3 linked regions of the Pseudoxanthobacter soli DSM 19599 genome follow. The protein of the gene in region 2 interacts with the protein of the main gene of each other region in a pairwise test. Links are inferred from orthologs where the notes say so. Each region holds a gene or a part of one and is shown on either strand. Other genes may lie near its edges.

Region 1 (8,107 bases), on a different replicon or contig from region 2:
CAGGCCCACCGAGGCGTTCTCCTTGTCCTTGCCGGCCTTCTCCTTGAACTGGGTCATGCGGTTGAGCCAGCCCATCCGCGCCACGCAGTTGAACACCCAGGCGAGTTCGGCGTGGGCCGGCACCTGCGACTGGTTGAAGACAATGTGCCTCTTCACATCGATGCCGGCGGCGAGATAGGCCGCCGTGACCTCGCGGATGGCAGCGGTGAGCTCGACCGGGTCCTGCGCGACGGTGATCGCGTGGAGATCGACCACGCAATAGATGCAATTATATTCGCGCTGCAGCGGCACGAAGCGCGACAGCGCACCGAGATAGTTGCCGAGATGCAGGTTGCCCGTCGGCTGGATGCCGGAGAACACGCGGGGCTCGAACGTCGTCATGACCGGGTCGACCTTGTTGCGAGGACCGGCGGGTTATGGCGAAGCCGGCCGCCCGGCGCAAGCCGGGGAGTGAGGAATGGCGCCGTCCGCGCCGCGGTACGACGGTCGATCAGGTCTTTCCCCGGCCCCTGCGGCCCTTGAGGACGCGGGCGATCTCGCTGCGCCGGATCGCGCCGAACGCGATTGCGGCGAGGCAGTAGACCACGCCGCCACCGACCACGAGGCCGGCGAGGGCCTCGATCCGCAGCCAGCCGCCGCGCGCCGTGAGCGGCGCCAGCAGGTAGGCGAGGCCGACCAGCGCCGCCGCCATCAGCACGGTCGCCGCGGCGATGCGCCAGAGCGACGAGATCAGCCGCCGGTCGAAGGAGAACAGCCCGGCCCGGCGCAATCCGGAATAGAGCAGCACGACATTCAGCCAACTCGCCGCAGACGTCGCCATCGCCACGCCGACATGACCGAACACCGGAAACAGGGCGAGGCTCAGCACCACGTTCACGACCATGTTGATGGCCGAATACCACATCGGTGTCCGGGTATCCTGCCGGGCGAAGAACGCCGGCTGGAACACCTTGATCAGCACGAAGGCGGGCAGGCCGGCGCCGAAGGCGGCAAGGGCGGAGGCGGTCGCTACGCTGTCGGCGGCCGAGAAGGCGCCGCGTTCGAACAGGCCTATGGTGAGCGGCAGCGGCACGGTGACGAGCGCGGCGGCGGCCGGCAGCGTCAGCACCATCGCGAACTCGAGCGAGCGGTTCAGGCTGTGGTTGACCGTCTCCAGGTCGCCGGCGCGCACGCGCCGGGCGATATCCGGCAGCAGCACGATGCCGATGGCGATGCCCACGACGCCGAGCGGCAGCTGGTAGACCCGGTCGGCATAATAGAGCCAGGCGACCGCGCCTTCCTGAGTGGAGGCGATCACGGTGCCGACGAACACGTTGATCTGCACCACGCCGCCCGCGATGATGCTCGGGCCGGCCAGCACGCACAGCCGCTTCACCCCCGCCGTCAGCCGCGGCCACATCAGCGACAGGTGCATGTCGGCGCGGGCGGAGGCCACCACCAGCACCACGAGCTGCAGCACGCCGCCGATGATGTTCGCCCACGTCAGCCAGTAGCCGGCGGTAACGGTGCCCTCGGCATGGGTGAAGAACACGAAGATCAGCGCGCCGATCAGCACCGCGTTGAGCAGGCTCGGCGCGAACGCCGCCGCGGCGAAACGGTCGAGGCCGTTCAGCACGCCGGAATAGAGCGTGACGAGGGAAATCAGCGCGAGATAGGGAAAGGCGATGCGGCTGAGCGCGACCGTGAGCGCGAACTTCTCCGGATCGCTCGCGAAGCCGGGCGCCAGCAGGAACGTCACCTGCGGCATGAAGATCTCGACCACGATGGTGACGACGAGAAGCAGCATTCCCATCGCCGCCAGCGTCTCGCGGGCGAAGGCGCGGGCGCTTTCCGCCCCCTCCGCCTCCAGCTTTCCGGCGAACAGCGGCACAAAGGCGGAGGCGAACGCCCCCTCCGCGAACAGCCGGCGGAACATGTTGGCGAGGCGCAGCGCGACCGTATAGGCCTCCGCCACCGGACCGGCGCCGACGGCTGCGGCGATGAAGGAATCGCGGATGAAGCCGAGCACGCGGCTCGACAGGGTCGCGCCGCCGACGGTCGCGAAATTGCGCAGCAGGCTCATCGGGAAACGGTATCCGGCCGGGGCTTTATAAGCGTCACGTCGCAGAATTCTCCGGTCCGAAGCCCGCATGGCGGGCGCGCCGTCTGGGGGGCCGGGCAACGGCGGGCCCGGCGCCCGTGAGGCTTACTCCCGCCGCACGACGTTCCACAAGGGGCGTCGCGCACGTCCTCGATGCCGCCGCCTTCGTGCGATGGTCTTCATGCGATCGTCTTCACGCGACCAGGCTCATTCGGCCGCGGCGCGCTGGTCCTTGGATTTCGCTGCCGGTTCCTTGCCCGTCGCCTCGCGGGCAGCGGCGTCCTTCGGCGCCGTCTCCTTGGGCGGGCCATCGAACGCCTGATGGACGCGGCGGCGGATCGCGGCCTGGGTGGAAGGCGCGGTCACCTTCTGGTTCGACAGGCTCGTCAGGTAGAACACGTCCACCACCCGCTCGCCGAAGGTGGCGATATGGGCGGAGGCGATGTTGAGGCTGAGGTCCGACAACGCCCGGGTCAGGTCGTAGAGCAGGCCCGGCCGGTCGAGGCCGGCGACCTCCAGCACGGTGAACCGCTCGGAACTCGCATTGTCGATGTGCACTTCGGTCGGAACGTTGAACGGCTTGGCGTTGGGCTTGCCGTTGGCGAGCTTGCGCACGCCGCGCTCGGGAATGGTCTCCAGGCCGGTCAACACCCGCTCGATCATGTCGGTGATGCGCCGGGCGCGTCGCAACTCGTCGTCGTCGCCCTGGAACTCCCGCGAGATCGCGATGGTGTCGAGGGCGAGGCCGTCGGTGGTGGTGAACACCTGCGCGTCGACGATGTTGGCGCCGGCGACCGTGCAGGCGCCGGCGATGACCGACAGCACGCGCGGATGATCGGGCGCGAGCACGGTCAGCACCGTCACGTCGAAGCGGGCGTGCACCTCGACTGCGGTGGCGAAGCGCCGCTTCTCGCGGTCGGCGGCGCGCACGAGTTCGGCATGGGCGACCTTGGCCGGCAGATCGACGCGCAGCCAGTACGGCGCGTAATGCCGTTCCATGTAGCGCGCGCGTTCCGCCTCGGGCCAGTTGACGAGCGCGTCGGCAAGCTCGGCCTTGGCGGCCATGAGGCGGTCGCCGTGGGAGAGGCGGCTGTGGCCGCCGGCAAGCATCGGCTCCGTCTCGTAGAACAGCGTGCGTAGCAATTGCGCCTTCCAGCCGTTCCAGACCCCCGGGCCGACCGCCTTGATGTCGCAGACCGTCAGCACCAGCAGCATCTTCAGGCGCTCTGGGCTCTGCACGAGCGCGGCGAAGTCGGCGATGGTCTTGGGGTCGGACAGGTCGCGCGACTGCGCGACCATGCTCATCACGAGATGGTTCTCGACCAGCCAGGCGAGGGTCTCGGTCTCGGCGGCGGTGAAGCCGAAGCGGGGGCCGAGGCGGCGGGCGATGCGGGCGCCGGCGATGGAGTGGTCCTCGGGGCGGCCCTTGGCGATGTCGTGCAGGAACAGCGCGAGATAGATCAGCTTGCGGTTCTGCAATTCCGCCATCAGGCGGGTCGCGATCGGCAGGTTCTCGATGTGGATGCCGTCCTCGATCTCCGACAGCGCGCCGATGCAGCGCAGCAGGTGCTCGTCCACCGTATAGTGGTGGTACATGTTGAACTGCATCATCGCCACGACCTTGCCGAAGTCGGGAATGAAGCGGCCGAGCACCCCGGCCTCGTTCATGTGGCGCAGCACCGCCTCGGGCGCGCGGCGCGAGGTCAGGATCTCGATGAAGAGCCGGTTCGCCTCCGGGTTCTCCCGCAGCTTGGCGTCGACGAGCTTCAGCGAGCGCCTTGCGAGGCGCATCGCGTCCGGATGGAATTCGAGGCCGTTGCGGTCCGCGAGGTGGAACAGGCGGATGAGGTTCACCGGGTCGCGGGCGAACACGTCCTTGTCGGCGATATTCAGCCGCTCGTGCTCGATGACGAAATCGCCCGATTCCGGCAGCTTGCGCCGTTTGCGGCGGCCGATCGAGTTGAGGAAGCGGTTGAGCACCGGGGCCTGCTTGACCTGCTCCTCCTCCAGCGCGTTGCAGAAGATCAACGTCAGGTCGCCGACGTCCTTGGCGACGAGGAAGTAGTGCTTCATGAAGCGCTCGACGTCGCGAAGGCCCGGATGGCTGGTGTAGCCGAGCCGTATGGCGATCTCGCGCTGGAAATCGAACGACAGCCGTTCCTCCGCGCGCCCCGTCGCGAAATGAAGGTGGCAGCGAACGGCCCAGAGGAAGTCCTCCGCCTTGCGGAACAGATTGAGTTCGGCGCGAGAGAACACGCCGAGTTCAGCCAGATCCTCGCGGGAGCGCACGCGGTAGACATATTGGGCGATCCAGAACAGGGTGTTCAGGTCGCGCAGGCCGCCCTTGCCCTCCTTGACGTTGGGCTCCACCAGATAGCGTGAGCGGCCCTGGCGCTTGTGGCGCTCGTCGCGCTCGGCGAGCTTGGCGGCGACGAACTCCGACGCCGTTCCCTGCACCACCTCGCGGTCGAACCGGCTGGTCAGGCTCTGAAACAGTTCGCTGTCGCCCCACACGAACCGCGCTTCCAGGATGGCGGTGCGGATCGTCATGTCGGATTGCGACAGGCGGATGCACTCGTCGACCGTACGGGTGGCGTGGCCGACCTTCAGGCCCAGATCCCAAAGCCCGTAGAGCACGAACTCGACCACGGTCTCGGTCCAGGGCGTGCGCTTGTAGGGCAGCACGAACAGGAGATCGACGTCGGAGCCCGGCGCCATCGTGCCTCGGCCATAGCCGCCGACCGCCACCACCGCGACGCGCTCGGCCTTGGAGGGATTGTCGACGCGGAAGACACGGCCGATCGCCACTTCGGCGAGCTGCCTGACCAGCACATCCTGCAGGTAGGCGAGCCGCTGGGCACAGGAGAGCCCGCTGCCGTCGGCGTTCAGCAATTCTCCGGCCCGGGCAACGGCGGCGGTGCGTACCTGGCGCAGCCGCGCGATCAGGGCCGGGCGGAACTCCGCCGGTCCTTTGCCGGCGGTTATCCCGTCGATATCGGCCGACAGCGCGGCAACATCGATCAGGTCCGCCAGTCGCGGCTCGATCTTGTGCATCCCGATCCCGTCCTGTCCCTGCCGCATGGTCCTCAGATCGAACCGATCGGGCGCACCATGCTCAAGCTCTTTTTTCCGGAGCGATTATGTCCGATCGCATCGATCGGAAAGCGCTCTCGTGTTTCGAAATCCCGTGCCGCTTCGTCCCGGACGTGACTTCCTTTTCCTGAGGCCGCCTCATCTCGCCGGCCGCCTTGGCGACGCCCGCGGGTTGCGCATGGTGCGTCAGCAAGAATCTATCGCGGCCTTGGGTCCAGCGCCATCCGATCCCACGTTCCAGCGGCCCCCGGCAACGGATTTTGCGGCGTGCAGCGCCTATCCCGGTGCCTTTTTCACCCTTCTGGGGGTTGGCAAGCCCGCATCCGGCCTGCCGCTCGGCGGAAACACCAGCTTGGCACTGGTATTTAGGTTGCCGAACGCGCCGATTCCACCGCGGCGCCGCCCGTTTGCCGTCGGGAACTGCCCGGGCTCAGGCGGCCAGCGCCGCGACGAGGGCGTTCAGCACGAGCCTGCCGCGCGGGGTGGCGGCGATCCGTCCGTTCGCCCGGCGGAGGATAAGCCCTTCCTCGGTGAAATCGGCGAGCCGTGCGGCGGGAACCGGCCGTCCGCCGAGGGCGGCGTAGCGGTCGAGGTCGATGCCTTCGGCGAGCCGCAGCCCCATCAGCAGGAACTCGTCCGCGGTTTCCTCCGCCGTCAGGACCGTCTCGTCGATGATGCCGCTGCCGGTGCGTTCGACCCGTTCGAGCCAGCTTTCCGGGTGCCGTTCGCATGCCGTGGCCCAGCGGCCGTTGCCCTGGCTCAGCCGGCCGTGGGCACCGGGGCCGACGCCGACATAGTCGTTCGTCCGCCAGTAGACCAGATTGTGCCGGCTTTCCGCGCCGGGCCGGGCGTGGTTCGAGATCTCGTAGGCCGGCAGCCCGTGGGCGGCACAGATGTCCTGGGTGAGTTCGTACAGAGCGGCGGCCTCGTCGTCGGGCGGTGTCACGAGGCGGCCCTTCTCGTGCAGGGCGGCGAACGGCGTGCCGGGCTCGATGGTGAGCTGGTAGAGCGAGAGGTGCTCGCCGGCCATCGCCAGCGCACGGCCGAGTTCCTCTTCCCAGGCGGCGGCCGTCTGGCCGGGCCGGGCGTAGATCAGGTCGAACGAGGAGCGCGGAAACACCCGCTGGGCGATGGCGATGGCGTCCCGCGCCTGTGCGGCGTCGTGGATGCGGCCGAGCGCCCTCAGCGGCGCATCGTCGAGCGCCTGGACCCCGAGCGAGACGCGATTGACACCGGCGGCGCGGTAGCCGGCGAACCTGCCTGCCTCGACGCTCGACGGATTGGCCTCAAGCGTGATTTCCACGTCCGCGTCGACCGCCCATGTGGCGGCAATGGCGTCGAGCACGGTGCCGACCGTCGAAGGCTCCATCAGCGAGGGCGTGCCGCCGCCGAAGAACACCGAGGTCACGCGCCGGCCCGGCACCCGTGCGCCGGCGGTCGCGATCTCCGCCTCGAAGGCGCGGGCGAACCGCGTCTGGTCGACGGGCTTGTGGCGGACATGGCTGTTGAAGTCGCAATAGGGGCACTTGGCCGCGCAGAAAGGCCAGTGCACGTAGATGCCGAACCCCTCGCCGGAGCCGCCTGCGGCGCGATCGGTCTGGTCGATGACCTGTGTGCCTGTGACCTGTGTGCCTATGACCTGGGCGGCGTCCATCGCTTCGTGCGGTGCCTCCCGGGTCACGCCTTCAGGCAGGCGTCGGCGAACAGGCGGAAGGCGCGGGCGCGGTGGGACAGTCCGCCGCCGTCCGCGTCCAGTCCATGCTTTTCCTCGCTCGACATCTCGCCGAAGGTGCGGTCGTGGCCGTCGGGCAGGAACATCGGGTCATAGCCGAAACCGCGCTCGCCGCGCGGCGGCCACACCAGCGTGCCGTGCACCTCGCCGACGAAGGTCTCGATGTGCCCGTCCGGCCAGGCAAGGCAGAGCGCCGCGACGAACTTCGCCCGCCGCGCCTCCGGCGTCACCGCGCCGGCGGCCTGGAGCTTTTCCTCCACGTTCCGCATGGCGCGCGCGAAATCCTTGTCCGGCCCGGCCCAACGCGCCGAATAGATGCCCGGCGCGCCGTCGAGGGCATCGACCGCAAGACCGGAATCGTCGGCGAGCGCCGGAAGACCGGACGCGGTCGCGGCGGCGACAGCCTTAAGCCGGGCGTTGCCCTCGAAGGTGGTCTCGGTCTCATCCGGCTCCGGCAGCCCCAGCGCGCCCGCCGACACCGTCTCGATGCCGAAAGGCGCCACGAGGAAGCCGATCTCGGCGAGCTTGCCCTTGTTGTGGGTGGCAACGACGAGGCGCGGTTCGGAAAGGCGGCGGGCGGGTTGGGTCACGATGGGCCTCAGAGGATCGCGAGCTTCTGGAGCTCGACGAGGCGGCGGGTGCCGGCCTCGGCGAGGTCGAGCATCGCCAGGAATTCGTCGCGGCTGAACGGCTTGCCTTCCGCGGTGCCCTGGATCTCGACGAGGCCGCCGGAACCGGTCATCACGAAGTTCGCATCGGTCTCGGCGGCGGAATCCTCGACATAATCGAGATCGAGCACCGGCCGGCCGCCATGGATGCCGACGGAGATGGCGGCAATGTGGTCGGTCAGCACCGGCCGGCTCACCATGCCGCGCGCCTTCATCCAGGCGATGCAGTCGTGAAGCGCGACCCATGCGCCGGTGATCGAGGCGGTGCGGGTGCCGCCGTCCGCCTGGATCACGTCGCAATCGACGGTGATCTGGCGTTCGCCGAGCGCCTCGAGATCGACGATGGCACGCAGCGAGCGGCCGATCAGGCGCTGGATTTCCTGGGTGCGGCCGGACTGTTTGCCGGCGGCGGCCTCACGGCGGGTGCGCTCGTGGGTGGCGCGCGGCAGCATGCCGTATTCGGCCGTCACCCAGCCCCGGCCACCCCCGCGCAGCCACGGCGGCACCTTTTCCTCAAGGCTCGCGGTGCACAGC
Region 2 (3,365 bases):
GTTCTTGTCCATCGGCTCGCCCGGATGGATCTTGTTCTTGATGCCGTCGAGGCCGGCCATCAGCATCGCGGCGAAGCCGAGATACGGGTTCGCCAGCGGATCCGGGAAGCGGATCTCCATGCGCTTCGCCTTCGGCGAGGTCGCATAGGGGATGCGGCAGGAGGCGGAGCGGTTGCGGGCCGAGTAGGCCAGCAGCACCGGAGCCTCGTAGCCCGGGACCAGACGCTTGTAGGAGTTGGTCGTCGGGTTGGTGAAGGCGTTGATGGCCTTCGCGTGCTTCAGGATGCCGCCGATATAGTACAGGCAGGTCTCGGAAAGGTCGGCATAGAGGTTGCCGGCGAACATCGGCTTGCCGTCCTTCCAGATCGACTGGTGGACGTGCATGCCCGAACCGTTATCGCCGAACACCGGCTTCGGCATGAAGGTCGCGGTCTTGCCGTAGGCGTTGGCGACCTGATGCACGACGTACTTGTAGATCTGCACCTTGTCGGCGTTGCGGACGAGCGTGTCGAACTTGATGCCGAGTTCGTGCTGGGCCGCCGCCACCTCGTGGTGGTGCTTCTCGACGGTCACGCCCATCTCGGCCATGACGGAGAGCATCTCGCCGCGCATGTCCTGCAGGGAATCGACCGGGGGAACCGGGAAGTAGCCGCCCTTGATACGCGGACGGTGACCGAGGTTGCCGGTCTCGTACTCGGTCCAGGTGTTGGTCGGGTGGTCGTTGGAATCGACGATGAACGAGGTGTTGAACGGCGTGGCCGAGAAGCGCACGTCGTCGAACACGAAGAACTCCGGCTCAGGACCGACATAGACCGTGTCGCCGACGCCGAGCGTCTTGACGTAGGCCTCGGCCTTCTTGGCCGTGCCGCGCGGGTCGCGGCTGTAGAGCTCGCCCGAGATCGGGTCGATGATGTCGCAGATCACCACGCCGGTCGACTGCGCGAAGAACGGGTCGGTGTGGAAGGTGGCCGGGTCCAGCATGAGGGTCATGTCGGACTCGTTGATGGCCTTCCAGCCCGCGATCGACGAACCGTCGAACGCAACGCCGTCGGCGAACATGTCCTCGTCGACCTGCGTGATGTCCATCGTCAGGTGCTGCAGCTTGCCGCGCGGGTCGGTGAAGCGCAGATCGAGGTACTTGATGTCCTTTTCACGGATCTGCTTCAGGACTTCGTCCGCAGTCGTCATGTTGTGTTCCTCAGATGTACGAACTTGCTGAAGGGTTCTGGTGGCCCGCCGTGAATTCAGCGTCCAGGCGGGCTGTCGAGCGCACCGGTCGGCCGCATGGATCGGGCCGTGTTCCGGAGGCGCCCGAAGGGGCCGGTTGTCCTCAGATGGCGTCGATCCCCGTCTCGCCGGTGCGGATGCGAACCGCCTCCTCAACGTTGGACACGAAGATCTTGCCGTCGCCGATGCGCCCCGTCGCCGCGGCACTGCGGATGGCCTCTATGGCCTTCTCCACCGTGTCGTCAGCGAGCACGACCTCGACTTTCACTTTGGGCAGGAAATCCACGACATATTCCGCGCCGCGATAGAGCTCGGTATGTCCCTTCTGCCGACCGAAGCCTTTGGCTTCCGTGACGGTGATGCCCTGCAGGCCGACTTCCTGCAGCGCCTCCTTCACTTCGTCGAGCTTGAAGGGTTTGATGATCGCTTCGATCTTCTTCATCGCCTCCCTCTTTGCGGCAATCTCAGCGGACCTGCGGAGGCCGCAGACCCTCAACTCCAGGCACCGGACCGGCGGATGCCAATCCTGTCTCAAACGCAATCCGCCAAACGGCGGGGCCGCGCAATGCGTCCCCGTGCCGCCAGGCAGGCCGGAAAGCCTCCGCAAGGACAACCTGGGCGGGTGCGCCCCGTCATGCCGTCCGCACAGGACAACCCCGCCCGATCGATCGAGACGAAGTTCCGTATCGCCGTTCGCGCCGCTTTGATGCATGGTCCGTGCCATGTCGGAACCGCGTCGTCCGGCGGGGCTCCGTTCCCTATGCCGTGCCGCGGTTCGTCGGCGGTCGCGAAGCGCCGCAGAAACGGGCAACGCCGCTCGCAACAGCGTTAACGCGCCGCCACCGCATCGAAGAATGGCTACAAAATGGGCGATCTGCCGCAAAAATAGGCCTGAGGTGAACATGCTGGAATTGCTCACGCCATCCGAGATGGGCGAGGCCGACCGCCTGACGATCGCGGCGGGAACGCCTGGCGCCGTGCTCATGGATCGGGCGGGGCTCGCGGTCGCCGATGCCGTGGCGACGCGCCATCCCCTCGGACACCGCATCGTCGTCGTCTGCGGCCCGGGCAACAATGGCGGCGACGGCTTCGTCGCCGCCCGGGTGCTCGCCGGGCGCGGCTACCCGGTGCGGCTGATGCTGGTGGGCGAGGCCGACCGGCTGAAGGGCGATGCCGCGGACGCCGCCGCCCGATGGCGCCAGCGCCTGCCGATCGAGCCGCTCGACAAGGCGGCGGTCGCCGCGGCCGACGTGGTGGTGGATGCGCTGTTCGGCGCCGGCCTCGCCCGGCCTTTGGACGGAGAAGCGGCCGAGGCGGTGGCGGCGATCAATGCCGGCCGGGGAGAGGTCGTCGCTGTCGACCTGCCGAGCGGCATCAACGGCGAGACCGGCGCCGTGATGGGTGTCGCGGTGAAGGCGGACGTGACGGTGACCTTCTTCCGCCGCAAGCCCGGCCATTTCCTGCTGCCGGGGCGCGAATATGCCGGCCGCGTGCGGGTGGCCGACATCGGCATCCAGCCGGACGTGCTGACGACGATCGGCGCCCGCTGCTTTCTCAACGCCCCGGGGCTGTGGCGCGAGCATTGGCATCCGCCCGCGGTTTCCGGTCACAAATATGTGCGCGGCCATGCTGTCGTCGTTTCCGGCCCGGTGGCGACGACGGGCGCGGCGCGGCTCGCGGCCGGTGCGGCGCTCAGGATCGGCGCGGGTCTCGTCACCGTCGCCTCGCCGCCGGACGCGCTCATCGTCAATGCCAGCCACCTCACCGCCGTGATGGTGCGCAGCGTCGACGGCGCCGAGGGCCTCGCCGGCCTGCTGGCGGACCATCGCCTCAACGCGGTCGTCATCGGCCCGGGGCTGGGAACCGGGCCGGAGACCGTCGCGCGTGTGGCTACCGTGCTCGACGGTCCCCGTGCCGTCGTGCTCGATGCCGATGCCCTGACCAGCCACCGCGACGACCCGGCCGGGCTGTTCGCCCGCATCGCGGGCCGGTCCCATCCGGTGGTCATGACGCCGCACGACGGCGAGTTCGCACGGCTCTTTCCCGACATCGCCGCGGCCGGCCTGCCGAAGACCGACCGTGCGCGGCAGGCGGCCGCGCGCTCCGGCGCCGTGGTGGTGCTGAAGGGCGCCGACACG
Region 3 (7,709 bases), on a different replicon or contig from region 2:
TCGGTCGTCTTCTCCCGCCACGCGGGGTTCGTCAGGTCGGCCGTATCCTCGGCGTTGGTCAGATAGCCGAGTTCAACGAGTACCGAGGGGACGTCGTGCGCCCGCAGCACCATGAAGCCGGCGGCGCGCTGGGGGTTGACCGTGAGATGCGTCGCCTTGCCGAGGTCGGCGACGAGTTCGCCCGAAAAGCGGTGGGAGAAGTTGCGGGTTTCGCGGCGGGCGAGATCGACCAGGATGTCGGTGACGATATCCGACGTCTCCGGCAGGTCGACGCCGGCGATGATGTCCGACTTGTTCTCGAGCGCCGCGACGGCCGCCGCCTCGGCATCCGAGGCGCGGTCGGACACCGTGTAGACGGTCGCGCCGCGCACATAATCCTGCGGGGCGGAATCGGCGTGGATCGAGATGAAGAGCGCCGCCGCGTGTCCACGGGCGATCTCCACGCGCCTGCCGAGCGACAGGAACGTGTCGTCGTCCCGGGTCAGCATCACGAGGAAACGCCCGGAAGCATCGAGCTTCTCCTTGAGGCGGCGGGCGAAGGGCAGCGTGATGTCCTTCTCCTTCACGCCGCTGGGAGAGATCGCGCCGGTATCGATGCCGCCATGGCCGGGATCGAGCACGATGACGGGCAGCGCAGCGGAAGCGACGACGGGCGCGCCGCCGCCTTCGGCGTGGCTGGAGGGGCGCTCGGCCCGTGCCCTGGCGACCGCCGCGGCGAAGGCCTTCTCGCTGGTCTTCACGAGGTCGACCACGAGGCGGGCCGGCTGCCCGTCCTCTGGTGCGAGCACGAAGGACTTGTCGATCGCGACGGGGCCCGTGGTGTCGATCACGATGCGCGACTTGCCCGGCGCGATCAATCCGTAGCGCCAGCGCGCGATCAGGCCGCGACCCTCCTCGCCGGTTCCCGCCGGCAGGTCGAACCGCATCTCCGGCAGGTCGACCACCACGCGAGCCGGATCGGCGAGGGGAAAGGCGCCGAGGCGCACGGGCGCGGAGAGATCGAGCACGAGGCGGGTGCGCTCGCCATCACCGGCGATGCGCGCACCGACGGCATGAACCTCGCCCCCGCCCGATGTGCTTTGTGCCTGCGCGGCATCCTGAGCCTGCAGGGCATCCGGCGCCTGTGCCGTATCCTGCGCCGACGCCGCCTCGGCCGCGATCATGCAGGCGGCGGGTGCGAGCGACGCCGCGAGCGCGACGACGGCCAGAAGCCTCGATGCGGCGATGAAAACCCCGCGCAAGCGTTCCTCCGATTTCGAAGCCGCATTCTGAGCGGACATGACCCTGCCGGAGACGGATCGCGATCCGGCAGCGGCTCTCATTGGCCGCAGCGGGTGCCAGAGGTCAAGTCCGGCCGCTCTGCCGCCGCATCGCGACGCGCCGCCGGGGCGCTCCCCGGCCGGCATCGCGCGACAAGTCTGCGCCGGCCTTCCTAACAATCGGTTCCGGCGGCGCTGTCCCGAGCCCATCTACCGCGAGGCGCGGATGACCTGGATGTCGAGATCGCGGATCTTCTTGCGCAGTGTGTTGCGGTTGACCCCGAGGAGTTCAGCCGCCTTGATCTGGTTGCCCCGCGTCGCGGCCAGCGCCGCGCCGATCAGCGGATATTCGACGTCCTTCAGGATGCGGTGATAGAGGCCGGGCGGCGGCAGGTCGTCGCCGAACTCGGAGAAATAGTCCGTGAGGTGGCGCTCGACCGCGGCCGAAAGGGTCTCATCGTTCGAGGGCACATCGCTGGTCTGGTTCGGCTGCGGCGGCTCCAGCTCGGAATCGATCAGGTTCGCGGTGATCACGTCCTGCGGATAGAGCGCCGTCAGGCGGCGGACGAGATTTTCGAGCTCTCGCACATTGCCGGGCCAGCGGTAATGCTTCAGCCGCTCCAGGGCATCGGTCTCGATCTGCTTGGAGGGAAGCCCCTCCTTCTCGCTCTGGGTGAAGAAGTGGCGGACGAGATCGGGGATGTCCTCCGACCGTTCGCGCAGCGGCGGCAGCCGGATCGGCACCACGTTGAGGCGGAAGAACAGATCCTCGCGGAACAGACCCTGGTTGATCAGGGTGCGCAGGTCCTTGTTGGTGGCGGCGACGATGCGGACGTTGGTGCGGATTGGGGTGCGGCCGCCGACCGTGGTGTACTCGCCCTGCTGGAGCACGCGCAGCAGCCGCGTCTGGGCTTCCATCGGCATGTCACCGATCTCGTCCAGGAACAGCGTGCCGCCCTCGGCCTGTTCGAACCGGCCGACATTGCGGCTGGAGGCACCGGTAAACGCGCCCTTCTCGTGGCCGAACAGCTCCGACTCGATCAGGTCGCGCGGGATCGCCGCCATGTTGATGGCGACGAACGGGCCGTTGCGGCGCTTGCCGTAATCGTGCAGCGCGCGGGCCACCAGTTCCTTGCCGGTGCCGCTCTCGCCCATGATCATGACCGTGAGATCGGTCTGCATCAGACGGGCGAGGATGCGGTAGATATCCTGCATCGCCGGCGAGCGGCCGACGAGCGGCATGTTCTCGCCCACGTCCTCCGCGGACATCAGGTTGCGGCGCGCCTTGGGCTCGGCGAGCGCACGGCCGACGATGGAGATCAACTCCTTCAGATCGAAGGGTTTGGGCAGATATTCATAGGCGCCGCGCTCCGAGGCACGGATCGCGGTCATGAAGGTATTCTGCGCGCTCATGACCACGACCGGAAGCTCCGGGCGGATCTTCTTGATGCGCGGCAGCAGGTCGAACGCGCTCTCGTCCGGCATCACCACGTCGGTGATGACGAGATCGCCCTCGCCCTGTGCCACCCAGCGCCAGAGCGTGGCCGCGTTGGAGGTGAGCCGCACTTCATAGCCGGCGCGGGAAAGCGCCTGGTTGAGCACGGTCCTGATGGCGGAGTCGTCGTCCGCGACGAGGATCTTGCCGTTCGACATACTTGAGCGCCCGCGCGGGCCTCCTCGCTGGAGCACCGGCCGTCCGCATCCGCGGCGCGGCCGGCCAGGTCATTCTACGGCTTCAGCCGCCGGTATCGCCGTGGTTCACGGCGACCGGCTTGCCGCCCGTGGCGGTGAAAGCAGGCATCAGCACCCGGAACACAGTGCGCCGAGGCTGGGATTCGCATTCGATGACGCCGCCGTGGTCGCCGACGATCTTGGCCACGAGAGCGAGGCCGAGGCCGGTACCGTTGGGCTTCGTCGTCACGAACGGATCGAACAGGTGCGGCAGCAGATCCGGCGGCACGCCGGGGCCGTTGTCGCGCACGCAGAATTCAAGCGGCAGGCTGACCTTCTGGCGGCTGCCGGGCACCGAAAGCCGCACGCCGGGGCGGAAAGCCGTCGACAGCACGATCTCGCCGTCCGGGTCCGGCCCGATCGCTTCCGCGGCATTCTTCAGGAGATTGAGGAACACCTGGATGAGCTGGTCGCGGTTGGCATGGACCGGCGGCAGCGAGGGATCGAACTCCGCCACGATGCGGATGTTGCGGGCGAAGCCGGACAGCGCAATGCGCTTCACGTGGTCCAGCACGACGTGGATGTTGACCGGCTCGCGCTCGATCGGCCGCTCGTCGGAGAAGACCTCCATGCGGTCGACCAGCTTCTTGATGCGGTCGGCCTCGTCGGTGATGAGCTGGGTCAGCGCGCGGTCTTCCTCGCTGACCGTCGGCTCCAGAAGCTGCGCCGCGCCACGGATGCCGGACAGCGGATTGCGGATCTCGTGGGCGAGCATCGCCGCCAGCCCCGTTACCGTCCGCGCCGCGCCGCGCGAGGTGAGCTGACGGTCGATCTTGTCGGCCATGGAGCGTTCCTGGAGCATCACCACCACCGCACCCGGCCGTTCCGGCAGCGGCGAGGCGTAGATGTCCACGACGCGGTCGATACCGATCCGCGGTGTGCCGATATCGACCTTGTATTCGGTGACGGGCGCACCGCGATCCCGAACCTGCTCGATGAGGGCGACCAGCGGGCTGCCGAACGGAATGACATCGGCGATGGTGTGTCGCGACAGCACGAGCTCGCTCGCCTGGAAGAATTCCTCCGCGGCATCGTTGGCGACGCGGATGATGCCGTCGTGGTCGACCAGCACCATCGGATGGGGAAGCGCGTCGAGCAGCGCACTGCCGAGATCGTCGGCGAGCGACTTGCCGCCGACCTTCTGGATGCCGCCCGCCTTCTGGCCGCCCGCCGGCTTCGACTTCATCATGCCGCCATCCTCGTCTGCGGCACGGCCTCGAACCACTCGGTGACCAGGGCCATCACCTCTCTCGGGGTTTCGCTCGTCATGATGCGCCGGCGCAGAGAGGCCGCGTCCGGCGCTTCGGAAGGAACATGGTCCAGCGTCCACGCGACGTGCTTGCGCGCCATCCTGAGGCCGATGTCCTGGCCGTGATGAGCCAGCATCGCATCGTACTGCTCCGCCAGCAGGTCGCGCTTCTCGGCACCGTCCGGCCCGCTCCAGACTTCGCCGGTCGCGAGATAACGGGCGACGGCGCCCGGAAACCACGGCCGCCCGCAGGCGCCGCGGCCGATCATCACCGCATCGGCGCCCGAGGCTTCCAGCATGGCGTCGACGTCCTCGACGCGGACGAGATCGCCATTGGCAACGACGGGGATGGACACGGCTTCCTTCACCGCCCGGATCGCGGCCCAGTCGGCGGTGCCCTTGTAGAACTGGCTGCGGGTGCGGCCGTGCACCGTGACCATGGCGACGCCGGCGCTCTCGGCGCGGCGGGCGATCGCCGGTGCGTTCAGGCTGTCGAAATCCCAGCCGAGGCGCATCTTGACCGTGACGGGCACGGAGACGGCGCCCACCACCGCCTCGATGAGGGAAAGGGCATGGTCCGGCTCGCGCATCAGCGCCGAACCGGACCAGCCGTTGACGACGCGCTTCGCCGGGCACCCCATGTTGATGTCGATGATCTTCGCGCCGCCCGCCTCCGCTATGCGCGCACCTTCGGCCATCACGCCGGCCTCGCAGCCGGCAAGCTGCACCACATGCGGCTCGACATCGCCCGCCATGGCGCGGATCAGCATCTCGCGGTTGCCGGTGGCGAGAGATTCGCCGGCCACCATCTCCGACACGACGAGGCCGGCGCCATACCGCGCCGCGATCCGCCGCATCGGCAGATCGGTGATGCCGGCCATCGGCGCGAGGAAGGCGCGTGCGCGCACGTCCACCGAACCGATCTTAAGAGCGCCGTCGCTCCCGTGCCGCAAACCGATCTCCATCGTTGCCTTGTCCGCCGCCGACAGGTGCCCGCAGGACAGGCCCGAAAACCCGCCTCGGCCACCCGCCTTGAACCCCGTCACACCCCCGCCCGGCATCACCCGGGCCTGCATCTCGACAAGGACGCCGGGCCGGACCATATGCCGCCCGAATGTCCATTTCGTCCGCCGCCCGGGATATACACGGCGACGCCCTCCGGAGCCGAGAAAATCGGACGGCGTTCTTGCAGTGCAGCGTCCCGCGGGGGCGGCAAGCCGATGCCTAAGTGCTAAGCATTGCGGCTCGTTGCCCATATTCTAGACACTCCGTAGGCCCCGGCAAGAGTCTTTGCAAGACATTTGGTAAGACATTTGGCGACACGTTCGCGGAATGTGCCGTTCTCCCGCGCAACTTTGAACACGAGGTGCCGCACAGCGGGATGACGGCAGGGCCCCGCCGCGCCTCCGCAGCGCGGCATGAGTTGCGGCAAGACAGGCAGCTTGCCCTGCCGATCCGCGCCGCGCGCGGGCCTGCGCGCTGCGATCCCCCCTTGTGACCGGAGAGTTGCAATCGTAAACCGGCCGCGGACGAAGCACGGACGAAGATGCAATGGCGCTGAACGAACGGAACGGCATGAGCGGTCGGGACGACCGATCCGCGGGGGCCGCTCCCGGCAAACCGGGCGTGCCCACGGTCGCCGTCGTGGTGGTGGCCGCCGGACGCGGCACGCGCGCCATGCGCCCGGACGACAACACGCCGAAGCAGTTCGTGCCGATCGCCGGCCGCGCCGTCATCGCCAAGACGCTGGCCGGCTTCAGCGCCCATCCGCGCGTGGCCCGCACCCTCGCCGTCATCCACCGCGACGACGGCGGCGTGTTCGCGGATGCCGTCGCCGGCATCGAGGGGCTCGACACGCCGGAGCCCGGGGGCGCCACCCGGCAGATCTCCGTGCTGGCGGGTCTTGAGCGGCTGGCACGCGACAACCCGCCCGACCTCGTGCTCATTCACGACGGCGTGCGGCCGTTCTGCAGCGCCGCGGTCGTCGACCGCGTGATCGACGCGCTCGGCTCCGCCGACGGCGCCCTTGCCGCGCTGCCGGTTGCCGATACCATGAAGCGGGTGGACGATCGCGGCCGCATCGTCGACACCGTGCCGCGAACGGCGCTGTGGGCCGCGCAGACCCCCCAGGGGTTCCGGTTTCCGGCAATCCTGGAGGCCCACCGGCGCGCTGCGGCGGCCGGGAAGACCGAACTGACGGACGACGCCGCCGTGGCGGAATGGGCAGGGCTGGAGGTCGTGGTGGTCAACGGCGATTCCGCGAACGTGAAGATCACCACCGCCGACGATCTTTCCAAGGCGGATGCCAAGCTGACTCTGGAGCGATGGCTTGCGCTCGCCGATGTGCGCGTCGGCACCGGCTTCGACGTGCATGTGTTCGGGCCGGGCAGCTTCGTTACCCTGGGCGGTATCGAGATTCCCCACACCCACGGACTGGTGGGCCATTCCGACGCCGACGTGGTGCTCCACGCGCTCACCGACGCGCTGCTCGGCACCATCGGCGACGGCGACATCGGCCAGCACTTCCCGCCCTCCGACCCGAAATGGCGCGGGGCGGCGTCCAGCCTGTTCCTGGAGGACGCTGTGAGGCGCATCCGCGAGCGCGGCGGCGAGATCGCCCAGCTCGATGCGACCGTGGTCTGCGAGGTGCCGCGTATCGGCCCGCATCGCGACGCCATGCGCGCCCGCATCGCCGAGGTCGCCGGCATCGCCCTCGATCGCGTGGGCATCAAGGCGACGACCAGCGAGGGCCTCGGCTTCACCGGGAGGCGCGAGGGCATCGTCGCCATGGCGACGGCGACCGTGCGGCTGCCGCTCGGGCGCTGACGCCTTCCCGATTCCGCAGATCTTTAACGTTCGCACTGAAGTCCTTGATCTGCGGACATATCGTGCCGATTATCGCCTCACACGCGGGGCGTGGCGGGGTGCACAGCGCCGCCGACCTCCCGCAACGGAGAGGCCGCCCGCGATGACCGATCTTTCCCCCCTCGCCGCACCCGCCCGCGCGTTGCTCGACCGCTGCCGCGCGCAAGGCCTGATGATCGCCACGGCCGAATCGTGCACCGGCGGCCTGATCGCGGCCGTACTGACCGAGATCGCGGGATCGTCGGATGTGGTGGAGCGCGGCTTCGTCACCTATTCGAACGCCGCCAAGACGGAGTTGATCGGCGTGCCCGCCGAGCTGATCGAGGACCACGGCGCGGTGAGTCGCGAGGTCGCGGTGGCGATGGCCGCCGGGGCGCTCGCCCATTCCCGCGCGGACCTCGCCGTGGCGGTCACCGGCATCGCCGGGCCGGGCGGCGGCACGCCCGCCAAGCCGGTCGGCCTCGTGCATCTCGCGGCTGCGCGGCGCGACGGAGCCGGTCTTCACGAGGAAGCCCGCTACGGCGAACGGGGACGCGCGGAGGTGCGGCTCGCCACCGTGCGCGATGCGCTGCGCTTGCTCGACAAGCTCGCAGGCGCTTGACTGA

What was found. The genes of interacting proteins can lie anywhere in the genome.
Region 1: the proteins of BUF17_RS18740 (region 2) and BUF17_RS09765 interact in binary tests that used the Escherichia coli proteins (3 or more experiments, as listed by UniProt). The link is inferred for Pseudoxanthobacter soli DSM 19599 from one-to-one orthologs.
Region 3: the proteins of BUF17_RS18740 (region 2) and BUF17_RS11625 interact in binary tests that used the Escherichia coli proteins (3 or more experiments, as listed by UniProt). The link is inferred for Pseudoxanthobacter soli DSM 19599 from one-to-one orthologs.

The regions. Positions count from the first base shown.
Region 1 is NZ_FRXO01000003.1:492,703-500,809, forward strand. The notes cover bases 2,088-5,484. They hold BUF17_RS09765 ([protein-PII] uridylyltransferase), read right to left. Parts: upstream 5,135-5,484; coding sequence 2,288-5,134; downstream 2,088-2,287. Outside these bases: trpS (tryptophan--tRNA ligase), read right to left, coding at 1-381; murein biosynthesis integral membrane protein MurJ, read right to left, coding at 491-2,062; radical SAM family heme chaperone HemW, read right to left, coding at 5,604-6,827; rdgB (RdgB/HAM1 family non-canonical purine NTP pyrophosphatase), read right to left, coding at 6,851-7,495; rph (ribonuclease PH), read right to left, coding at 7,504-8,107.
Region 2 is NZ_FRXO01000010.1:80,705-84,069, forward strand. Bases 1-2,966 are described here. They hold BUF17_RS18740 (P-II family nitrogen regulator), read right to left. Parts: upstream 1,670-2,966; coding sequence 1,331-1,669; downstream 1-1,330. Other genes in these bases: glnA (type I glutamate--ammonia ligase), read right to left, coding at 1-1,188; BUF17_RS18745 (NAD(P)H-hydrate dehydratase), read left to right, coding at 2,130-2,966. In the rest of the region: more of BUF17_RS18745, read left to right, coding at 2,967-3,365. UniProt on the Escherichia coli protein: P-II indirectly controls the transcription of the glutamine synthetase gene (glnA). P-II prevents NR-II-catalyzed conversion of NR-I to NR-I-phosphate, the transcriptional activator of GlnA. When P-II is uridylylated to P-II-UMP, these events are reversed.
Region 3 is NZ_FRXO01000004.1:309,824-317,532, forward strand. Bases 2,088-5,086 are described here. They hold BUF17_RS11625 (two-component system sensor histidine kinase NtrB), read right to left. Parts: upstream 4,180-5,086; coding sequence 2,995-4,179; downstream 2,088-2,994. Other genes in these bases: ntrC (nitrogen regulation protein NR(I)), read right to left, coding at 2,088-2,912; dusB (tRNA dihydrouridine synthase DusB), read right to left, coding at 4,176-5,086. Also shown: BUF17_RS11615 (N-acetylmuramoyl-L-alanine amidase), read right to left, coding at 1-1,241; more of ntrC, read right to left, coding at 1,470-2,087; more of dusB, read right to left, coding at 5,087-5,204; BUF17_RS11635 (bifunctional 2-C-methyl-D-erythritol 4-phosphate cytidylyltransferase/2-C-methyl-D-erythritol 2,4-cyclodiphosphate synthase), read left to right, coding at 5,815-7,065; BUF17_RS11640 (CinA family protein), read left to right, coding at 7,208-7,705.